Regions from separate parts of the Streptomyces sp. NPDC023527 genome, predicted to be linked through region 4. Evidence: riboswitches for the same ligand, from Rfam matches in the RefSeq annotation. Region 4 holds a riboswitch; each other region holds the start of a gene.
The links. Region 4 has a riboswitch for cyclic di-AMP ahead of ACZ303_RS07625 (transglycosylase family protein). Riboswitches for the same ligand answer to the same signal wherever they lie in the genome.

Region 1 (5,585 bases), on a different contig from region 4:
CGCCGACGCTTCCGTCAAGCGCGTCAGTTCCGCCTCCGTCAGCCTCAGGTCCGCCACCGCCAGCAGCGCCGGCAGCTGGGCGGCCGTGCGGGCGCTGGCCAGGGGGGAGGCGACCGTCGGGCGGGAGGCCAGCCAGGCCAGGGCCACCGTCGCGACCTCGGTGTCATGGGCCGCGGCCACCTCGTCCAAGGTCGTCAGGACGCGGCGGCCGCGCTCGGACTCCAGGTACTTGCCGGCGCCCCCCGCGCGGGCGCTGTCCACCGTGGCGCCCGGGCGGTACTTGCCGGTGAGGAAGCCGGAGGCCAGGGCGTAGTACGGGACGGCGGCGAGGCCGTGGCGGGCGGCGATGTCCGCCAGGTCGCCCTCGTACGTCTCGCGGGAGACCAGGTTGTAGTGGGGCTGGATGGCGACGTACTTCGCCAGGCCCGAGGCGTCGGAGAAGGCGAGGGCCTCGGCCAGGCGGTCCGGGGTGACGTTGGAGGCCGCGATCTCGCGGACCTTGCCCTCCTTCACCAGGGCGTCGAGCGCGGTGATGAACTCCTCCACCGGCACCGACGGGTCGTCGTAGTGCGTGTAGTAGAGGTCGATGTAGTCGGTGCGCAGGCGGCGCAGGGACTCCTCGACGCCCGACTTGATCGTGGTCGCGGAGAGGCCGCGTGCTTCGGGGTAGCCCGCGCCGATCTTGGTGGCCAGGACGATGTCGGCGCGGTTGCCGCGGGCGGCGAACCAGTTGCCGATCACCGTTTCCGATTCGCCGCCCTGGTTTCCGGGGGCCCAGGCGGAATAGACGTCGGCGGTGTCGATGAAATTGCCGCCCGCCGCCGCGTAGGCGTCCAGGACCGCGAAGGACTCCGCCTCGTCCGCCGTCCAGCCGAAGACATTGCCGCCGAGGGCGAGCGGGTGGACGGAGAGGTTGCCGATCTTCTTGTGAGTGTCAGCCATGTGTGGGTGCAACTTCCTTGTGGCAGTTGATATTCCGCCCCCCTTGGCCGATGGGATGCCCTATTGCGGTGCCGGCGCCGGCAAGGGCTCCTTCCGCCGCGTCGACAGCGGTGCCGCGATCGATTCCAGCGAGCGCCGTTCCGCCCGTACCGCCAGGAACGCCGCCACCAGGCCGGCCGCGCACATCAGCGCCGCGCCGATCCGGAACGCCAGCACCGTGTCCCCGACGACGCCGCTGCTCGTCAGGCCGGAGAACAGCAGCGGGCCGCTGATGCCGCCCGCCGCCGTGCCCAGCGCGTAGAAGAAGGCGATGGCCATGGCCCGGGTCTCCATGGGGAAGATCTCCGACACCGTGAGGTACGCGCTGCTCGCGCCCGCCGACGCGAAGAAGAGGACGACGGCCCAGCAGGCGGTGAGGGTATGGGCGGTCAGATGGCCGGCCCCGAAGAGCCAGGCCGTGCCGAAGAGGAGGAGGCCGGACAGCAGATAGGTCGACGAGATCATGATGCGTCGGCCGAGGGTGTCGAAGAGCTTGCCGAGCAGCAGCGGGCCCATGAAGTTGCCCGCCGCGATCACCGCGAAGAAGTAGCCGGTGCGGGAGGTGGACACGTCGAAGAACGTGGTCAGGATGGCGCCGAAGCCGAAAGTGATCGCGTTGTAGAGAAACGCCTGGCCGATGAAGAGCGACAGGCCGAGGATCGCGCGCCGACGGTAGTCGGAGAACACCGTGCGGGCGATTTCGCCGAAGGTGATGGCGTCCCGCTGGTGAATGGTGATCTCGCCCTCGGGCGGCGGGAGTTCGGTGCCCTTCTCCGCCTCGACGCGCCGCTCGATCGACGTCACCAGCTTTTCGGCCTCCTCTCCCCGCCCGTGGATGAACAGCCAGCGGGGACTTTCCGGCACATGGCGGCGTACGACGAGGATGACCAGGCCCAGGACGACGCCCAGCGCGAAGGTCAGCCGCCATCCCACGTCCGGCGGGAAGATGGCCGTGTCCAGCATCGGGATGGACAGCAGCGAACCGCCGACCGCGCCGAGCCAGAAGCTGCCGTTGATGATCAGGTCGACCCGGCCGCGGTAGGTGGCGGGGATCAGTTCGTCGATGGCGGAGTTGATGGCCGCGTACTCGCCTCCGATGCCGAAGCCGGTCAGGAAACGGAACGCGAAGAACCACCAGGAGGAGAAGGAGAGCGCGGTCAGCGCGGTCGCCGCCAGATAGACGGCGAGGGTGACGATGAAGAGCTTCTTACGGCCGAACTTGTCGGTCATCCTGCCGAAGAACAGCGCCCCCGAACACGCCCCCGCCACATACAGCGCCGCCGCCAGGCCCGTGACCTGGCCGGATGTGATGGGCAGGCCGCTGCCCTCCTCGGACAGCCGGCCGGCGATGTTGCCGACGACCGTGACTTCGAGGCCGTCCAGGATCCATACCGTGCCGAGGCCGATCACCACCGTCCAATGCCAGCGTGACCAGGGCAGCCGGTCGAGCCGAGCAGGCACTGAGGTGGTGATCGTCGCGTTCGTCGTCACGCAGGCCGGGTATCCCCTCGCGCGCCGACCATGCGCGACCGAGGGCCGCGCCCGGCGGGTCTACGGGTTCAGGCCCCGCGCCCGCAGCCACGACAGCGGGTCTATCGGCGAGCCGCCACCCGGCCGTACCTCCAGATGGAGATGCGGGCCGGTGACGTTGCCGGTCGCGCCGACCCTGCCGATCACCTCACCGGCGGCGACCTTGCCGGACGTGACCACCATCGACGACAGATGACAGAACCACAGCTCCGTCCCGTCATTCAGCCGCAGCACGACGCGGTAGCCGTAGGCGCCCGCCCACCCGGCCTGGACGACCGTGCCGCCGGTCACCGCCCTGACGGGCGTGCCGGTCGGGGCGGCGAAGTCCTCGCCGGTGTGGTTCGCGGACCACATATTGCCCGCCTGCCCGAAACCGGCGGTCAGGGTGTACGAGCCGACCGGGAGGGTGTACGAGCCCGAGCGCGACCCCGAACCCGCGTGGGAGCGGTCGGTGCCGGCGGACCTGCCGGTGCTGTTGCTCTTGGCCGGAGCCTCTTTCTTCACCGGTTTCTTATCCGGGCTCTTTCGCGCAGGCGCCGCCTCCGCCGCATGCTCGGCCTCGGCCCCTTCCCGAGAGGCGGCCTTCCCCTCCGAAGTCTCCCCCTCCGAAGCCGCCGCCTCCGCTTCGGCGGCCTTCGCCTCGGCGGCCTTCTCCGCCGCCGCCTGCCGCTGCGTCCGCGCCGCCGCCTGCGCCGTGGACTCGCGCGCCTGGTCGTCGGCGGCGCTCTGCTGGTGCTCGGCCTGCTGGAGGATGCGGGCGCGGAGCGCCTCGCCGGCGTTCGCGGTGCCGCGGGCCGCCTCCTCGACGGACAGGCCCGCCTGACTCAGCGGCTGGTCGGCGCCGGGTGCCAGGGGCGGCGCCACAGAAACAGAATCATTCGTACCGGATGTCCCGCCGCCGGTCAGGAACGCGCCCACGCCGGGTATCCGCGACAGGTCCGGCATGGATATCGGCGTCGCCGGACGACTCTGGGCGCTCGCCATTCCGCCGGCGCCCACCGCCGCCATGACGCCGACGCCGAGCACCGCGCCGCTACGGGCCATCGTGCCGCCACGCTGTTTGACGACCCGGTGCCGACCACGGGCCGGGGTGCCGGGCTGGGGCTCGTATGCCGGTTCCGCCGGTTCCGGTTCATGAACCGGTGCGTATGTCGACTCGTATGTCGGCTCGTACGTCAGCCCGGACTCCGGCCCGGATATCGGCCCGGATATCGGCTCGTACCCCGACGGCACACGCGGCCCGTACAGACCGTCACCGCCGGCAGGCTCGTTGGTGGACGCCACGAAGGCGCACTCCTTTCCTTCCTTCTCGCCTACCGGGTTAGCTGACGGGTTCGGAGCAGGAAGGTCTCCTACGAGCCGGAGTGCGGCCCGATTCACCCCAGGGTGGTGGTTCCCCGGTTCCCAGATGCTGCTGGTGGATCAGGTGCTGCTGTGCCCGAGGGATTCGGCGAAGGCGCACGGTGCCGCCACTTGCGGCGGGTGTGACGACCGTACGCCGTTATCGAACGTTAATAGACCTGACGGCCGGAATCCAAGCCGAAAGCGTGAACTGGCGGGCCTTGGCCCGACTTTGCCACTTCGCAGCGCCATTCCTCGGAAAGCGTTCGGATCACGACCGGCTACGGACGGTATCGGCCGCCTTCTGCGCGGCGGCCGTCGTCACCCCGGCCGTCTCCGTCACGGCGTGGTGGTGGCGCCCGTCACCGCGACGGAGTGCCAAGAGGGCCATGTCGTCGGCGTTCTGACCGCCCGAATGGCGGGAGACGTCCACGACGAGGACGTCCAACAGGGCCTCGGGGCTCCTGAACGGTCGGCCCGCGAGGCGCCTGCGCGGGTCGTAGAAGACGCCGTTCCCGTCCCTGGCCTCGGTCATCCCGTCGGTGAACAGCAGCAATGTGGCCCCCGTGGGGAACGCCCACTCCTCCGCCCGGTCCGGCCACGCCCCCAACTCCCCCATCCCCAGCGGCAGCGCGGGCACGCTGGGCTCCGCCTCGCCGACGCGGCCGTCCGGGTAGAGCAGAAGGGGCGGCGGATGGCCGCGGTTGAGCAGGCGCAGCACGGGGACGTCGGCGGGCATCTCCGCCAGGACGGCGGTGGTGAAGCCCTCGAACTGATCCAGGTTCGCGCGCCGGGTGCCCTCTCTCTGCAACGCGCGCTCCAGCCGCGCCGCGACCCCCTCCAGGGTGCTCTCCTGCTCGGCCGCCTCGCGGAAGGCGCCGATCACCACCGCGACCGCCTCCACCGCCTCCAGCCCCTTGCCACGCACGTCGCCGACGATGACGCGTACGCCGTACGGGGTGTCCTGGACGGCGTACAGATCGCCGCCGATACGGGCGTCGGCCTGGGCCGCGACATAGCGCGCCGCCACCCGCAGCGCACCGATGCGGGCCGGGGGTACGGGCAGTACGGCGCGCTGCGCCGTCTCCGCGATGCCCCGGGCCGAGGCGAGCTGCCGATGTCGGCGGCGGGCGATGCGGTTGATGCCGAGGGCGAGGAGGGAGACGACCGCGATGGTGAGGACCTCGGTCACCGACCGCGCGGAGTCGTCCGCCCGCTCGTAGAGCTCCAGCCCGATCGCGGCGGCCACGGCGGCGAGGGCGGTGGCGGCGGTGGCGCGCAGGGAGTAGAGGGACGCCGCCACGAGAGGGGCGGCCGAGAGGAAGGGGGCGCAGGTGTAGGAGGGCGGGGTGCAGAGGTCGAAGACGACACCGCCGCCGATCAGGACGGCCGGGAGCCGGTGTGCGGCACGGCCCGCCGCGCGGGCTCCCCGCGACCGCGAGTGACCGTTGCGCTCGGTGGGCCGGGCGCCCGGTGGGCGGCCGGCGGGTTCGGAGCGGCGCCGGGGACGGTCGGGGCGAGGACGCCCGGGATGCCCGGCACTCCCGGCACTCCCGGAACGATCGCGTCCGGGGCGCTCGGAGCAGCGTACGGGCGTGCTGCGCGCGGTTTCCCGCCCTGGCCCGTCTCGCTTCCCCACCGTGCTCTCTCCTGACCGGCCGACCCGCACATCACCCCTCCCACCCTTACGGGTGCCGCCCGCCGAGTCGAACGCTGATGCGCCATCCGGGGTG
Region 2 (5,585 bases), on a different contig from region 4:
GCCGACGAACTGTGCCGCTTCGCCGTCCTCTTCGGCGACCCGCAGCTCGCCCTGACCGCCGTACAGCGCGCCCTGGACATCACCCCGGAGGAGGTGCAGACCGTCGCCAAGGCCCGGCTGCACCCCGGCAACCGCGCCGTGCTGGTGTACGAGCCCACCGGCCCGGAAGCCCCCGAGGCCGCCGAAGACGCCGAGAACGCCGAGCACGCCGAGAACGAGGAGGCGGCCAAGTGAGCGACGCCCTGGCCACCATGAGCTTCCACCCGCAGCCGCAGGCCGGCGAGCCCACCCCGTGGGCCTTCCCCGCCCCCGAGCGCGGCGCGCTGCCCAACGGCCTGACCGTGCTGCGCTGCCACCGCCCCGGCCAGCAGATCATCGCCGTCGAGGTCAACCTCGCCGCGCCCCTGGAGGCCGAGCCCGCCGGCCTCGAGGGCGTCGCCACGATCATGGCGCGCGCCTTCTCCGAGGGCACCGACAAGCACACCGCCGAGGAGTTCACCGCCGAGCTGGAGCGCTGCGGCGCCACCTTCGACGCACACGCCGACCACCCCGGCGTCCGCGTCTCCCTGGAGGTCCCGGCCTCCCGGCTCGCCAAGGCCCTCGGCCTGCTCGCCGACGCCCTGCGTGCCCCCGCCTTCCCCGACGGCGAGGTCGAGCGGCTGGTGCGCAACCGCCTGGACGAGATCCCGCACGAGCTGGCCAACCCCTCCCGCCGGGCGGCCATGGCCCTCTCGGCGGAGCTCTTCCCGGCCGACTCGCGGATGTCCCGCCCCCGCCAGGGCACCGAGGAGAGCGTCGAGCGCGTCGACGCGGCCTCCGTACGGGCCTTCTACGAGGCCCATGTACGGCCCGCCACCACGACCGCCGTGGTCGTCGGCGACTTCACCGGCCTCGACCTCGACGAGGCCCTGGCCGACACCCTCGGCGCCTGGACCGGTTCCACCGCCGAGCCCCGGCCCGTACCGCCCATCACGGCGGACGACACCGGCCGTGTGGTGATCGTGGACCGCCCCGGCGCGGTCCAGACCCAGCTGCTCCTCGGCCGCATCGGCGCCGACCGGCACGACCGGGTCTGGCCCGCCCAGGTGCTCGGCACCTACTGCCTCGGCGGCACCCTCACCTCCCGCCTGGACCGCGTCCTGCGCGAGGAGAAGGGCTATACGTACGGCGTGCGCGCCTTCGGTCAGGTGCTGCGTTCCGCGCCCGACGGCACCGGCGCGGCGATGCTCGCCATCAGCGGCTCGGTCGACACCGCCTCCACCGGCCCGGCACTTGACGACCTGTGGACCGTCCTGCGCACCCTCGCGGCCGAGGGCCTGACCGACGCCGAGCGCGACGTCGCCGTGCAGAACCTCGTCGGCGTCGCACCGCTCAAGTACGAGACGGCGGCGGCCGTCGCGGGGACGCTCGCCGACCAGGTCGAGCAGCACCTGCGGGACGACTTCCAGGCGCGGCTGTACGAACGCCTCGCGGAGACCGGCACGGTGGAGGCCACGGCCGCCGCGGTCAACGCCTTCCCGGTCGACCGGCTCGTGACGGTCCTCGTCGGTGACGCCGCGCAGATCGCGGACCCCGTCAGGGCGCTGGGCATCGGTGAAGTGACGGTGATCACCGGCTGACGCCCGGTCAGAAGCCAGGGAGGCGCGCGAGGTCGGTGAGGCCCGCGCGCCTCCTTTATGTCCGATTTAGTGGAGTGGTTGCACGTCTGAGCTGTGGCGTACGACACAAAACGTGAGTTCTGTTTGCCGTTCGAAACTGGCGGCGTCTAGCGTCAGGGCGGTTGTCCGTCAGATGTGAGTCGCATCCGCGGCCCCGGACAACCATCGCCGAATCCCCGTACGGCGCGAGCCAGGGGAACCGGGGACCCACATGTCCCCTGGGGTGAATCGGTTCCCTTTCCGGAGGGAACCGTAGGAGACCTTCCTGCTCCGAACCCGTCAGCTAACCCGGTAGGCGAGAAGGAAGGAAAGGAATAGCCGTACCTATGGCGTTCACTCGTGCCACCGGGAAGCACCGTCGTCCGAGCCGTGCCGTTCGCACCGGCGCGAACATCGCGGGCATAGCCACCCTGACGGCCACCGGTGTCGTCGCCGGCTTCGCCGCCCCCGCCCTCGCCGCGACCGACGACGCCCCGCACACCGAGGACACCGGCCTCACCCAGGCCCTCGTCATCGGTGAGGACACCGGCCACCGCGTCGGTGAGCAGGCCGAGATCCAGCGCAGCTCCGCGGACGAGACCAACGTCCGCCTCCACGCCGAGGCCGAGGCCAAGAAGCACGCCGCCGAGGTCAAGAAGGTCGCGGACGAGGCCGAGCGCAAGGCCGAGGCCGAGCGCAAGGAGGCCGAGCGCGTCGCCCGCGAGCAGGAGCGCAAGAAGCTCAACGCCTACGTCTCGCCGATCGAGGGCTCGTACGTCTCCACCTCCTACAAGGCCTCCAGCGGCCTGTGGTCCTCCGGCAGCCACACCGGTGTGGACTTCCACGCCGAGTCCGGCACCTCGGTCCACGCCGTGGGCGCCGGCACCGTCGTCGAGGCCGGCTGGGGCGGCGCGTACGGCAACAACGTCGTCATCCGGCACAACGACGGCACCTACACGCAGTACGGCCACCTGTCGTCCATCGGCGTCTCCGCCGGCCAGACTGTCACGCCCGGCCAGGAGATCGGCATCTCCGGCGCCACCGGCAACGTCACCGGCCCGCACCTGCACTTCGAGGCCCGTACCGGCCCCTCGTACGGCTCCGACATCGACCCGGTGGAGTACCTCCGCTCGCACGGCGTCGGCATCTGACCCGACGCCCCGAGGAACCGCCTCCCGAAGGCCCCGGCCCTGGCCGGGGCCTTCGTGTTGGCCAAAACATATCCACGGAATCCCCGGCCCCATCGGAATTTGCGGACGACTGCAATAGAGTCGCTGAGCAGGCGTCAATTAAGCCGCGTTCAGCGGGGGTCAATGCGGAGGTTCAGCCATGCGGGGCCGTACGTGAACGGCGATGGCAAAACACTGCGGGACGGCGGCCGCATTTCCACGCACGCCGTGTGCACGGCGATCCGTGACGACATCGTCTCCGGCACCTTCCCGCCCGGCAGCAGGCTCACCGAGGAAGTCCTCGCCCGGCGCTACGGCGTCTCCCGCGTGCCCGTGCGCGAGGCGCTGCGCACCCTCGCCTCCGAGGGGTTCGTGACCACGCGCCGCCACGCGGGCGCCTGCGTCGCCGAGCCCACCGAGCAGGAGGCGGCCGATCTGCTGGACGTCCGGGCCCTGCTGGAGCCGCTGGGGGCGGCGCGCGCCGCGCAGCGCCGCACCGAGGCGCATCTGAAGGTGTTGCGCGGGCTGGTCAGGCTCGGCCAGGAGCGCGCCCGGGGCGGGCGGACCAGTGAACTGCGCCCCCTGGACGACTGGTTCGACGAGACCCTCGCCCAGGCGTCCGGCAGCCCCAGCCTCGCGGCGCTCCTCACCCAGCTCCGGCTCAAGATCGCCTGGGTGTACGTGCCGGAGCCGCCCGCGCGGCCCGTGGCGGCGTGGGAGGCGTGCGCGGCGCTCGTCGACGCCGTCGCGCGCGGGGACGCGGAGCGGGCGCGAGCCGTCGCCGCGGCCCGCGCCGACCGCGCGCCCGGCGAATACCGGCTGCGGCGGCCCGCTCCCCGCACGGACCGGGTGCGGAATCCGAAACAAGCCGTAAACACGGCGATCGCACGCACTTAACAATCGGCTGCTATTCCGGGTCGGCGCACTTCCGGGAATTCTCCCGGCGCGCGCCGGAAACCGGTCCGCAAACAGATCGACGGGGCCGCGGCGGCCTCAATCGGCCGCCGCGGCCCCGCCGCGTGCGATTCCGGTGAATCAGACGGTCTCCGGAAGCTCCTCAAGACCCTCGGCGACCAGCTTCGCCAGGCGGTCCAGAGCGGCCTCGGCGCCCTCGGCGTCGGTGGCGAGCACGATCTCCTCGCCACCCTGGGCGCCCAGGCCCAGCACGGCCAGCATGGAAGCGGCGTTCACGGGGTTGCCGTCGGCCTTGGCGATCGTCATGGGGACGCCGGCGGCGGTCGCCGCACGGACGAAGATCGACGCGGGACGAGCGTGCAGGCCCTCGGCCCAGCCGACGTTGACGCGGCGCTCAGCCATGGTGTTGCCCTTCAAGTCGTTAGCAGTTGTCTAGACCAGTGTCCCATAGGGGCGGCAGTGCTCGGGCTGCCCCCACCCTGCCCCGTGCCGACGGCCACCGCGAGCCGCACCGCTGTCAGTGCCCGGCCGTACGCTGGCCTCATGCAGACGCCGTCCGAGCACGCGTACCCGACCCACTGGGAAGCCGACGTCGTGCTGCGCGACGGCGGCACGGCACAGATCCGCCCCATCACGGCCGACGACGCGCGGCGCCTGGTCAGCTTCTACGAACAGGTCTCGGACGAGTCGAAGTACTACCGCTTCTTCGCCCCCTACCCCCGCCTCTCCGACCGGGACGTGCACCGCTTCACCCATCACGACTACGTCGACCGGGTGGGCCTGGCGGCCACGGTCGGCGGCGAGTTCATCGCCACCGTCCGCTACGACCGGATCGACGGCCAGGGCATGCCCGCGTCCGGCCCCGCCGACGAGGCCGAGGTCGCCTTCCTCGTCCAGGACGCCCACCAGGGCCGCGGAGTCGCCTCCGCCCTGCTCGAACACGTCGCGGCCGTCGCGCGCGAGCGCGGCATCCGCCGCTTCGCCGCCGAGGTGCTGCCCGCCAACACCAAAATGATCAAGGTGTTCACGGACGCGGGCTATACGCAGAAGCGCAGCTTCGAGGACGGCGTCGTCCGCCTCGAACTGGACCTGGAGCCCACCGACCGCTCCCTCGCCGTCCAGCGCGCCCGCGAGCAGCGCGCCGAGGCCCGCTCCGTCCACCGCCTCATCGCCCCCGGCTCCGTCGCCGTCATCGGCACCGGCCGCGAGCCCGGCGGCATGGGCCGCGCCGTGCTGCGCAACATCCTGGCGGGCGGCTTCACCGGGCGTACGTACGCGATCAACCGCGCCTTCCGCGAGGGTCCTTCGCGGCTGCTGCCCGAGGGCGTCGCCGCCCATCGGTCGCTGCGCGAGATCCCCGATCCCGTCGACCTCGCCGTCGTGGCCGTCCCCGCCGAGCAGGTGCCGTCCGTCGTCGCCGAGTGCGGCGAGCATGGCGTCCAGGGCCTCGTCGTGCTCTCCGCCGGCTATGCCGAGATCGGCGCCGACGGCCGCGACCGCCAGCGCGAGCTGGTCCGCCAGGCCCGCTCCTACGGCATGCGCCTGATCGGCCCCAACGCCTTCGGGCTGATCAACACCGCCGAGGCCGTCCGGCTCAACGCCTCCCTGTCGCCCGAGCTGCCCGTCGCCGGGCGGCTCGGGCTGTTCAGCCAGTCCGGCGCCATCGGCATCGCCCTGCTGTCCGGGCTGCACCGGCGGGCCGCCGGGCTCGTCGGCGTCTCCACCTTCGTCTCCGCCGGGAACCGCGCCGACGTCTCCGGCAACGACTTCCTGCAGTACTGGCACGACGACCCCGACACCGACGTCGTCATCATGTACCTGGAGTCCATCGGCAACCCCCGCAAGTTCACCCGCCTCGCCCGGC
Region 3 (5,585 bases), on a different contig from region 4:
ACGCCCGTCACCGCGGGCCTCGCACCCCGACCGTGCCGGATCGTGCCCGACCTCTTCGACAAGGAGTCTTCCCATCAACGTTCGCCGTTCCCTGACCGCCGCCTTCGGCGCCCTCGCCCTCACCGCCGGGCTGTCCGCCGCGGCGTCGGCGGCCCCCGCCGCCGAGCGGATCTGCGGCTTCTACAAGACCGCCGGCGACGCGTACTACAACCACTGCACGCACGACGGCTCACGTGTGGTCATCAAGGTGAGGGCGGCTCACGCACCCGACTACGAGAGGTGCGTCGGTCCCGGCCGCTCCTGGCTGGGGAAGGCCGGCCGGATCCAGGGCGCGCACTACGCCGACCGCACCTGCTGACCCCGACCGCGACGCATCGATGCGCCACCCCCGAAGGGAGCGGCGCATCGATTCTTCTTAGGCCGTACGAGTGAGGGGACGGGTTTCCGAGGACGCGGCGGGCATGCAGACCTTCCGGGTCATCACGCCCCAGGAGGCTGAGATGAGACGCATCCGCTCGCGCACCCACATCCCTGTCCTGGCCGCCGCCGTACTGCTCACCATCGGCATGACGGCAGGAGTGGCACAGCTCCCCGACAGATCGACCGCACACGAACCGGCCCAGGCCGCCGCGCCGTTGGACGGCACCGGGCTCCGGGCCTCGTCGTGATCGCCCCGCCGTATGAGACCGCCGGCGGGAGGTGAGTCGCCCGGTCGGGCAGGGACCCGGCGCACGCGGCCCCGCGCCCGGTCCTCAGCCGCCCGGCCGGCAGCGACGGCGGTAGTAGGAGTAGGTCAGAGCCAGGACCAAAGGGCCCCACAGGACGAACAGGCCGCTGACCGTGACGGCCAGCATCTGCCACCACACGCTGCCGTACGCACCGTCGGAGAAGCCTGCGAGGTGGAACGTACAGAGGAACCAGTCGACCAGCAGACCGGTGAAGAAGAGACCGCCGAGCGTGCCGGGCACGATCACCGCGAAGGGCGGGACGCGCCTGCCACGGAGCACCGGCACCCAGCGGGGCACGATCTCGCCCCACTCGCGCACCAGGACGAGGCAGAGCAGCGCGAAGGTCTCGGACAGCAGACTGAGTCCGGCGACGTAGGACACATTGGCCCACCGTCCCCACGTCATGTGCGGACCGTCGATGCCCATCATGAAGTCGAACCCGATGGGCAGTCGCCACAGACATACAGGGAGGGCCAGCAGGGGCATGAGGCGGACCGCACGCACCGCCCAAGGCGGCACAGGCCGCTCGGTCCCTGTCGCCACCGTCGTCGCACTCATCTCGCTGATCGCCATGTGATCACTCTTGCGGGTCCCCGGCTCCCGAGGATCACGCGCGGGGACGAGCCACCTCCCCCGCGCGGTGGAGACCCGGCTCACCCGGCCGTCGCGGTGACGAGCACGTCTTGCGCACCCCTCCCCCGCAGCTGTGAAGGTGTGGCGGAGGAAGGGCCGTTCGGAGGTGAAGTGAGCGGTATCCGGACAGCCGCGGCCCTTCCTGTCCGCTCACCGCTCAACGGGGCGTCCTCGCCGGACGCGCCCGTTGACGAGGGCGACCATCGGAGCGCCCGCGGACACGGAACCCGGGCGGCCGGTCCGCATCCACGACCGAATGTCGCTCTTGAACACCGTCCGAACCCGTCGCGACACTGAGCGGTGATTGACATGGACGCGACCGACTCATCGGCGTCCCTCTCGCGCCCGTGCCCCCACCTCATCACACGGACGTCCACATCTCGCGTACGCCCTCCACGCCCGGACATGATGTCACCGGGCACTCCCCCACAGGAGGTCACGAGTGATCCACTCACGCATTCCCGCACGCCTTACGGTCCTGACCGGTACGGCTGCCGCGCTCCTGGCGACGGCGGCGCTCACGCTGCCGAGCGCCCACGCGGCGCCCGTGCCCGCCCCGCACCCGCTCTCCGCCACCCAGGCGGCCGAGCTCGGGCAGCGACTCACCGCGGATCTCGGCGCGGACGTCACAGCCGGCTCGTACTACGACGCCGCGGCGCGCAAGCTCGTCGTCGGCGTCCTCGGCGAGGCGGCCGCCGCGAAGGTACGGGCCGCGGGTGCCGAGGCCAGGACGGTCGCGCACTCGGCGGCCGAGCTCGCCTCGGCGCGCGACACCCTGAAGGAGAAGGCCTCCATCCCCGGGACCACCTGGGCGGTCGACCCGAAGAGCGACAAGGTCGTCGTCACCGCGGACAGCACGGTCGAGGGGGCCGGGCTGACGCGACTGGAGAAGGTCGTCGCGGGCCTGGGCGACAAGGCCACGCTCAAGAGGACGGCCGGTAAGCTCCGTCCGCTCATCGCCGGCGGCGACGCCATCTGGGGCAGCCGGGTGCGCTGCTCGCTCGGCTTCAACGTCACCAAGGACGGCAAGCCGTACTTCCTGACCGCCGGGCACTGCGGCAACGCGTCGCCGGACTGGTCCGCCTCCCAGGGCGGCGCGAAGATCGGCTCGACCGAGAGCTCCACCTTCCCCGGTCACGACTACGCGATCGTGCGCTACACCGCCGAGGTCGAGCACCCCAGCGCGGTGGACCTCTATGGCGGCACCCAGAACATCGCCCGGGCGGCCGAGGCGACCGTCGGCGAACGGGTGCGGCGCAGCGGCAGCACCACGCAGGTCCACGACGGCGTGGTCACCGCTCTCGACGTCACCGTCAATTACCAGGAGGGTGCCGTCGAGGGCATGATCGGCACCACGGTCTGCGCCGAGCCGGGCGACAGCGGCGGAGCGCTCTTCGACGGCGACGCCGCCCTCGGTCTCACCTCCGGTGGCAGCGGCAACTGCTCGTCCGGCGGTGAAACGTTCTTCCAGCCGGTACCGGCCGCCCTCCAGGCGCTCCAGGCCCAACTTCCCTGACACGCGGACAGCCTGGCCTCCCTGACGCGCGCCGACACCAGCACACGGCCCCCGCCGCCCGTCTCCGGGCAGCGGGGGCCGTGTCCGCGCGTACGGGCCTCGTGGTGCGGGGCCCGGGGCGCCGGGCGTCAGTTGACGCGCCCGTACCAGACGCCGCTCGTCCAGATCTTCTCCAGCCGGACGGACGCGCCGGGCTTGGGCGAGTGCCAGATCTTGTTGTCGCCGGCGTAGATGCCCACGTGGTAGACGTTGCTGCCGGAGTGGAAGAAGACGAGGTCTCCGGCCTGGCGGGAGCCGGCGGACAGGTGCCGGGTCTTGTTGTACTGCTGGGCCGCGGTGCGCGGCAGCGTCTTGCCGACCTTCTTGAAGGAGTAGAGCGTCAGGCCCGAGCAGTCGAACCGGTTGGGGCCCGCGGCGCCGTACTGGTAGGGCGAGCCCTTCTTGGAGGCCGCGACCTTCAGGGCGGCCTGGCCCGCGGTGGCCGCCTGCGCGTCACCGGACAGGCCGGGCAGCAGCATCGAGGCGGTCACGGTGGCGGCGGTGAGAACCGACGCGGCTCCGGCCCGGGAAACGAGCGCGGGTATGCGAGGGAACGCAGACATGACAAAACCCTTCGTCATCCGCCTGCGAAAGATGACCTGTCGGGTTCGGGCTGTCGAAGTTGCCCGGCCATGGATATGGCTTCACCCCAAGGACCACCGCGATCGTGGTCCGTCGTGCTTGGGTCTCCCGCTCCTGCCGATCCATTCGAATCTGCTCCGCACCCGTGCGGCGGCAGGACTCGGCGTCCGCCCGGGTCGCCCGCCTCGGTGACGGGATCTTGTGTTCGATCCAAGATCCTGCATCACGAAGTGCCGGAATCAGGCGTTCAGATGCCCTTCTGTGAACTTCTTCACTTCACGGCCATTCCCGGAACCGGGGTGCGCATTCACACCGCACGGATCGACTGAATCCTTTATTCGCAGCGGAGTTGGGAGATCTCCGCAGGCCGTCGCGCGGAGATCCTCGTAAGTCCTTCGAGAGATCTTCATGGCGACTGAAATCGAGTCACATGGCTTCACGGAAGACGGGTACGCGCAGGGGTGCGCGGCGTCTTTGCGTCAGAAACGGGCGGCGGGCGCGTCGGCGCGGTTCGCCGGAACGGCGTGGGGGTAGCCCTACGGCATGCTCACCCTAGGGATCGAGGAGGAGTATCTTCTGCTCGACCCGGCCACCGCCCTGCCCGTACCGATGGCAGAGCAGGTCTGTGCGGCGCTGGACCTGGAGCCGGTCGTATGCGAGCGGGAGATACAGGCGGAGCTGTTGCAGGCCCAGGTGGAAGTCGCCACCCCGGTCTGTGCGGACCTGGCCGAAGCGAGCAGGCACCTGCTGCGGCTGCGCCACGCGGTGAGCTCCGCCGCCAAGCGGACCGGTTGCCGGATCGCCGCGAGCGGGACGTCACCGCGCGCGGGCCTGGTGCCCGTCCCCGTGACGCGCAGCCCGCGCTATCTGGCCATGCACAGCAAGGCCCCGCAGCTGGTCGACGAGCAGTTGGTCAACGGGATGCATGTGCATATCGCCATCCCCGACCGCGAAATGGGCGTCGGCGTCCTGAACCGGGTCCGGCCGTGGCTGCCCGTCCTGGTCGCCATGGCGGCGAATTCCCCCATGTGGCACGGCCAGGACACCGGGTTCGCCAGCTGGCGCACCGTGGTCTACAGCCGCTGGCCCGTCTGCGGACCGCCCCCGCACTTCGCCGGCCTGGCCGACTACGAGGAGCGGATCGAGGCGCTGTTCGTCGCCGGGGCGATCACCGACCGGGGGCAGCTGTACTGGCAGGCCCGGCTGTCCGACCGGTATCCCACCATCGAGGTCCGGTGTCTGGACGTACAGCTGCGGGTCGACGACGCCGTCATGCTGGCCGGGGTCGTCCGGGCGCTGGTGGCGACCGCCATCCGTGAGGAGAAGGCCGGTCCGCTGACCTCGCACTGCAGCCCGGAGCTGCTGAACGCGGCGAACTGGCATGCGGCCCGGCACGGTCTCGACGGGGTGCTAGTGGACCCCGAGGGCAAGCGGCGCGACGCCGACGACGTCGTGTGCACCCTCCTCGGCCACATAGGGCAGGCGTTGGAGGAGGCGGGCGACACCCAGCAGGTGAACGCGCTGGTCCACCGGCTTCTGCGGCGCGGCACCCCGGCGGACCGGCAGCGCCGGGTGCTGGCCAAGGAGGGCCTGCGGGCGCTCACCGACCTCATCACCGAACCGTGAGCCGGCGGTAGGCATCACCTTCGGGCCCCACCAGGGACCCGGGGCTCATAACGCCGCTCTCGGCAGCTGCCTGCGGATGTTCCCCACCCACTGGGCGCCCGGACGGTCGGTCAGTGAACGAATGGTCCCTCTCCTTCGGCAGCCATTCGGCCCACGGTGACGTTGGCCAGGTCAGCGGCACCCCCGTGACTGCTGACCCGTTCCTCGATCATGCAGTAAGGATGCGATCATTTCTGCCGGGAACTTTTCACTGGAAAAAGTTGCCTATGAAATCGGCTTCCTCTGGCGGTGCCGGTCGTGATATTGGGGGAACACCGTTGGACAAGGAAGCGTTGCAGGCTCTGCTCCGTGAACGACGGGCGCACATCGCCCCGGAGGACCACGGGCTGGCCCGCCCCTCGCGCCAGGGCCGGCGGGCGCCGGGTCTGAGCCAGAGCCAGATCGACCAGCTGTTGCACCGC
Region 4 (5,585 bases):
CGCCGACCGCGACCCGGAGCGGTTCGCCGAGCCCGACACCCTGGACCTCGCCCGCCGCGACAACCAGCACCTCGGCTACGGGCACGGCATCCACTACTGCCTGGGCGCCCCGCTCGCCCGGCTGGAGGGCCAGGCCGCCCTCGCGACCCTGCTGCGCCGCCTTCCCGACCTGCGTCTGGCGGCCGATCCGGACGACCTGCGCTGGCGCGGCGGGCTCATCATGCGTGGACTGCGCACGCTGCCCGTCGAGTTCGATGTACCTACCAGATGACCCCGCCTCATATCACGTGACCTGCACGTGACCTGCGCTACATCTGCTTGTGACTCACGGGGCCCGTCGCTATGTTCGACGACCACATCCGCCCAGCCACACGAGAGGCCATCGCATGCGCTCCGGGAACGGTCGACATCGCAGACCCCGCCAGGTACCCGCCATCGTGGTCGCGGCCGGCGTGACGGGCTCCGCGCTCGCCATGCCGCTGCTCGCGGCCACCGGTGCGAACGCGGCCGACGCCCCGACGTGGGACCGCGTCGCCCAGTGCGAGAGCGGTGGGATGTGGAGCGCCAACGCGGGCAACGGCTCGTACGGCGGACTCCAGCTCACGCAGGAGCTGTGGGAGCAGTACGGCGGCCGGGTGTACGCCCCGCGCCCCGACCTGGCGAGCCGCTCGCAGCAGATCGCCGTCTCGGAGAAGATCCTCCAGAGCGGCGGCGCGGATACCTGGCAGAACTGCGGTACGTCGGCCGGCCTGGCCAAGGACAGCAAGGCCCCCGAGGTCAACCCCGGAAGCGCGAAGTCCCCGGAGCCCGCGGAGGAGCCGGCCGAGGAGCCCGCGAAGGACGAGCCGGCGAAGGACGAGCCCACGAAGGAGGCGCCGGCCAAGGAGGCGCCCGCCTCGCGCACGCCGGAGCACACCCCCTCCGCGCCCACCTCGCCGAAGCCCGAGCCCTCCGCCCCGACGAGCGGTCAGCCGGAGGGCGGCAAGCACCGCAAGGACCCCGGCGCCACGCCCACGGGCGACCCCACGGGTGATCCCACGAACGACCCCACCGAAATCCCGGCTCCCGGCGACTCGTCCACGCCGTCGCCCTCCAACTCCCCGTCGAGCATGCCCCCGCTGCCCCTTCCGCCCCCCTCGCACCTCCCTGGCAGCTCCGCCATGGACGGCTCGGACGATGCGGACGGCTCGGACGGCACGGGCAAGCACCGCGCGGAACCGCCGCGTTCGGACGACGGGCGCCCGTCCCGCGGCGACGCCCGTACGGAGCAGCCGAAGGCCGGCGACTACACCGTGCGTCCGGGTGACAACTTGTCAGCCATCGCCGAGGAGCACTCCGTCAAGGGTGGTTGGCATTCGCTGTACGAGGGCAACGAGAAGGTGGTCGGATCCGATCCGGATCTGATCCTTCCTGGTCAGCGCCTTGAGATAGGTAAATAGTGCGATAGTTCGGGGGGAATGTCCGTTCCAGTCGAAAGTGAGACATGGGTCTCCCTGCCTTTTGACGGAAGGGCATCCTCCCGAACTTCAGCCACCTGCTCCCACCTGCGCAAATGTCATGTTTCCGGGGGTAACTTGGGTCAACTGTGGCTGGAAAGAGGGGTTTGAACCCTCAGCCCGACTGTGTTTACCGTCGTGACCGCTCGCCACCGCGAGCACCACGGCCGCCACGCCGAATCCTGCCGGCGGCCGGCGGAGTCGTCGCGTTAAGCGCCGTAGGCAGGAGCGGGGGAACCAAGGTAGGCGCCGGAACGGTCCGTCGGTCAGCGACCGGCGGGGGCCGGAACGGCTTGGGGTGAAGCCGGATGTGCTCGCACAGCCGGCCGGGCGAACTCACTAGCCCGAACCCGACAGCTCACCTCGTAGGCGTCGGTGAGGAAACGACTCATGTCCAAGGGCAAGCACCGTCGTCCGTCCAAGGCCGTCCGCATCGTCACGCTCGCCGGTGTCACCGGCGCCGCGGTCGCGGCCCCGCTGATGATCGCCTCGTCCGCGAACGCCGCCTCCGTCGACACCTGGGACAAGGTCGCCCAGTGCGAGTCGACCAGCAACTGGTCCATCAACACCGGTAACGGCTACTACGGCGGCCTGCAGTTCTCCAAGAGCTCCTGGGACGCCGCGGGTGGCGGCAAGTACGCCGCGTACCCGCACCAGGCCTCCAAGAGCCAGCAGATCGCCGTCGCCGAGAAGCTGCTCGCCATGCAGGGCCCGGGTGCCTGGGGCTGCGCCCCCGGCACCGGTCTGGCCGCCGGTGGTGCGAAGGCGAACGTCGACACCGGTTCCGGTTCGGCCAAGGCCGACCGCTCCACCACCTCCACGAAGTCGCACGCCGACCGCAGCGAGCGCCAGACGCCGCCGAAGAAGGCCGCGCCCAAGCACGCCGCGCCGCAGGCCGTCGAAGAGGACGAGGCCCCGGCTCCGAAGCAGAGCGCCCCGAAGCACGCCGCCCCGAAGTCCTTCAAGAAGGGCGACGGCGAGTACCAGGTCAAGGAAGGCGACACCCTCGGCAAGATCGCCGAGGCCAAGAAGGTCAAGGGCGGCTGGGAGAAGCTCTACGACCTGAACAAGGACGTCGTCGAGAACGCCGACCTGATCTTCCCGGGCCAGCAGCTGCACCTCGGCTGACCCGGCGGGCCGGCCCCCGCGCCGCGCCCCCGTTCCACCCGCAGCGGACCGCCCCGCTCCGACGCGCCCCCCGGGCGTGCGCCGGAGCGGGGCTCCGCCGTTTCCCGAGGGTTCCCGCTCCGGTTCACCGCTCGGCGAACACCCCGGCCATTCGTCCCGTGATCTCGGCGTTTGTGTTGTTCTTTCCGCTTTCCGGGCCCGAGAAGGCGATCCGACGGCAGGGGGACCCTCCGGGGCCCGTTAGGCTCGGGGTGCAGAACTCCAGACACACATGAAGGAGACCCTCGTGCCGTCCATCGACGTCGTCGTAGCTCGCGAGATCCTCGACTCGCGAGGCAACCCCACGGTCGAGGTCGAGGTCGGCCTCGACGACGGCTCCACGGGCCGTGCCGCCGTGCCGTCCGGCGCCTCGACCGGTGCCTTCGAGGCCATCGAGCTCCGTGACGGTGACAAGAACCGTTACCTCGGCAAGGGCGTCGAGAAGGCCGTCCTCGCCGTCATCGAGCAGATCGGCCCGGAGCTCGTCGGCTACGACGCCACCGAGCAGCGCCTGATCGACCAGGCCATGTTCGACCTGGACGCCACCGACAACAAGGGCTCGCTCGGCGCCAACGCCATCCTCGGCGTCTCCCTCGCCGTCGCGCACGCCGCGTCCGAGGCCAGCGACCTCCCGCTGTTCCGCTACCTGGGCGGCCCGAACGCGCACCTGCTGCCCGTTCCGATGATGAACATCCTCAACGGTGGGTCGCACGCCGACTCCAACGTGGACATCCAGGAGTTCATGATCGCGCCGATCGGCGCGGAGTCCTTCTCCGAGGCCCTGCGCTGGGGCGCCGAGGTCTACCACACGCTGAAGGCCGTCCTGAAGGACAAGGGCCTCTCCACCGGCCTGGGCGACGAGGGCGGCTTCGCCCCGAACCTCGGCTCCAACCGCGAGGCCCTCGACCTCATCCTCGAGGCCATCAAGCAGGCCGGCTACACCCCCGGCCAGGACATCGCGCTCGCGCTGGACGTCGCCGCCTCCGAGTTCTACAAGGACGGCTCGTACAACTTCGAGGGCAAGACCCGCTCGGCCTCCGAGATGACCGACTACTACGCGGAGCTCGTCGCCGCGTACCCGCTGGTCTCCATCGAGGACCCGCTGTTCGAGGACGACTGGGACGGCTGGAAGACCCTCACCGACCGCCTCGGCGACCAGGTGCAGATCGTCGGTGACGACCTGTTCGTCACCAACCCCGAGCGCCTCGGCCGCGGCATCGAGGAGGGCGCCGCCAACGCCCTGCTGGTCAAGGTCAACCAGATCGGCTCGCTGACCGAGACCCTCGACGCCGTCGAGCTGGCCCAGCGCAACGGCTTCAAGTGCATGATGTCCCACCGCTCCGGCGAGACCGAGGACGTCACCATCGCCGACCTGGCCGTCGCCACCAACTGCGGTCAGATCAAGACCGGCGCCCCGGCCCGCTCCGAGCGCGTCGCCAAGTACAACCAGCTGCTGCGCATCGAGGAGATCCTCGACGACGCCGCGGTGTACGCCGGCCGGAGCGCTTTCCCGCGCTTCAAGGGCTGAAGGGCTTAGCCTCACTACGTCCCCGGCCACGGTCCCGTACCGTGGCCGGGGACGTACGTTCGTAACGGGGAGGCGATGTGGCGGCTGACCGGTTCTCCACCGCTGTCAGGCTCAAGGCGCTCGGTTCGGCGCTCATCCAGGGCCCCACGGCCCGGGTCTACCGCGCCAAGCCGCCCCGCCGCTCCCGGCTCACCGGCCGCGCGGCCCTCCTCGCGCTCGTCGTCTGCTCGCTGGTCGTCGCGCTCGCCTACCCCATGCGCCAGTGGGTCACCCAGCGCTCGGACATCGCCGACCAACGGCACCAGACCGAGCGGGCGCGCGAGGAGGTCCAGCTGCTGCTGGACCGCAAGGCGCGCCTGGAGGACCCGGCGTACGTCGAGCAACAGGCGCGCGAGCACCTGCACTACGTACGCCCGGGCGAGACCGGCTACAGCGTGGTCGACGGCAGCGCCTCCGCCCAGCGGCCCAGGGACCAGGGCACCGCGGACCGCCCCTGGTACAGCAACCTCTGGGACGGCGTGGACACCGCGGACGCCTCCTGAGCCGCCCACCGAACCCCGATTCCGAGAAGACCGAGCACGAGCGAGCACATGGACACCCCTCCTCCGAAGACCGAGCCCACCGAGCCCACCGACGCGGACATCGCGGCGTTCAAGGAGCAGCTCGGCCGGCCGCCGCGCGGCCTGCGCGCCATCGCCCACCGCTGCCCCTGCGGCAACCCCGACGTCGTCGAGACCCAGCCGCGGCTGGAGGACGGCACGCCGTTCCCGACGCTGTACTACCTCACCTGCCCGCGCGCGGCCTCCGCGATCGGCACGCTGGAGGCGGACGGCGTCATGAAGGAGATGAGCGCCCGGCTGGCGACGGACCCCGAGCTTGCCGCCGCCTACCGCGCCGCGCACGAGGACTACATCACGCGCCGTGACGCCATCGAGGTGCTGGAGGGCTTCCCGAGCGCCGGCGGCATGCCGGACCGCGTGAAGTGCCTGCATGTCCTGGTCGGTCACTCGCTGGCCGCCGGCCCGGGCGTCAACCCGCTGGGCGACGAGGCCATCGCGATGCTGCCCGAGTGGTGGGCGAAGGGCCCGTGCGTGAACCCCTGCGGAGGTGACGAGAAGTGACGCGTGTCGCGGCGGTCGACTGCGGTACGAACTCCATCCGGCTCCTGGTCGCCGATCTGGACCCGGCGACCGGCGAGCTGACCGAGCTCGACCGGCGGATGCGGATCGTCCGGCTGGGCCAGGGCGTGGACCGCACCGGCCGGCTGGCGGACGAGGCGCTGGAGCGCACGTTCGCCGCGTGCCGGGAGTACGCGGACGTCATCCGCGACCTGAAGGCCGAGCGCACCCGCTTCGTGGCGACGTCCGCGTCCCGCGACGCGGAGAACCGCGCGG

Region 1: it holds a riboswitch for cyclic di-AMP, as region 4 does, so the genes downstream of both, ACZ303_RS03455 (M23 family metallopeptidase) here and ACZ303_RS07625 (transglycosylase family protein) in region 4, are expected to answer to the same signal.
Region 2: it holds a riboswitch for cyclic di-AMP, as region 4 does, so the genes downstream of both, ACZ303_RS22650 (M23 family metallopeptidase) here and ACZ303_RS07625 (transglycosylase family protein) in region 4, are expected to answer to the same signal.
Region 3: it holds a riboswitch for cyclic di-AMP, as region 4 does, so the genes downstream of both, ACZ303_RS18165 (C40 family peptidase) here and ACZ303_RS07625 (transglycosylase family protein) in region 4, are expected to answer to the same signal.

The regions. Positions count from the first base shown of each region.
Region 1 covers NZ_JBVHJJ010000001.1:739,915-745,499, reverse strand. The annotation lists gene ACZ303_RS03465 (aldo/keto reductase) at 1-942, opposite strand, end outside; gene ACZ303_RS03460 (MFS transporter) at 1,003-2,472, opposite strand; gene ACZ303_RS03455 (M23 family metallopeptidase) at 2,533-3,795, opposite strand; cyclic di-AMP (ydaO/yuaA leader) riboswitch at 3,807-3,950, opposite strand; gene ACZ303_RS03450 (PP2C family protein-serine/threonine phosphatase) at 4,124-5,491, opposite strand.
Region 2 covers NZ_JBVHJJ010000011.1:197,923-203,507, reverse strand. The annotation lists gene ACZ303_RS22660 (M16 family metallopeptidase) at 1-234, shown strand, start outside; gene ACZ303_RS22655 (M16 family metallopeptidase) at 252-1,619, shown strand; cyclic di-AMP (ydaO/yuaA leader) riboswitch at 1,815-1,971, shown strand; gene ACZ303_RS22650 (M23 family metallopeptidase) at 1,985-2,788, shown strand; gene ACZ303_RS22645 (GntR family transcriptional regulator) at 2,981-3,703, shown strand; gene ACZ303_RS22640 (HPr family phosphocarrier protein) at 3,842-4,123, opposite strand; gene ACZ303_RS22635 (bifunctional acetate--CoA ligase family protein/GNAT family N-acetyltransferase) at 4,265-5,585, shown strand, end outside.
Region 3 covers NZ_JBVHJJ010000008.1:224,674-230,258, forward strand. The annotation lists gene ACZ303_RS18145 (DUF6355 family natural product biosynthesis protein) at 170-358, shown strand; gene ACZ303_RS18150 (hypothetical protein) at 501-668, shown strand; gene ACZ303_RS18155 (hypothetical protein) at 753-1,301, opposite strand; gene ACZ303_RS18160 (S1 family peptidase) at 1,804-2,877, shown strand; gene ACZ303_RS18165 (C40 family peptidase) at 3,006-3,479, opposite strand; cyclic di-AMP (ydaO/yuaA leader) riboswitch at 3,484-3,645, opposite strand; gene ACZ303_RS18170 (carboxylate-amine ligase) at 4,042-5,124, shown strand; gene ACZ303_RS18175 (MmyB family transcriptional regulator) at 5,442-5,585, shown strand, end outside.
Region 4 covers NZ_JBVHJJ010000003.1:139,566-145,150, reverse strand. The annotation lists gene ACZ303_RS07635 (cytochrome P450 family protein) at 1-271, shown strand, start outside; gene ACZ303_RS07630 (transglycosylase family protein) at 438-1,439, shown strand; cyclic di-AMP (ydaO/yuaA leader) riboswitch at 1,701-1,883, shown strand; gene ACZ303_RS07625 (transglycosylase family protein) at 1,887-2,624, shown strand; gene eno (phosphopyruvate hydratase) at 2,911-4,191, shown strand; gene ACZ303_RS07615 (FtsB family cell division protein) at 4,269-4,733, shown strand; gene ACZ303_RS07610 (DUF501 domain-containing protein) at 4,782-5,312, shown strand; gene ACZ303_RS07605 (Ppx/GppA phosphatase family protein) at 5,309-5,585, shown strand, end outside.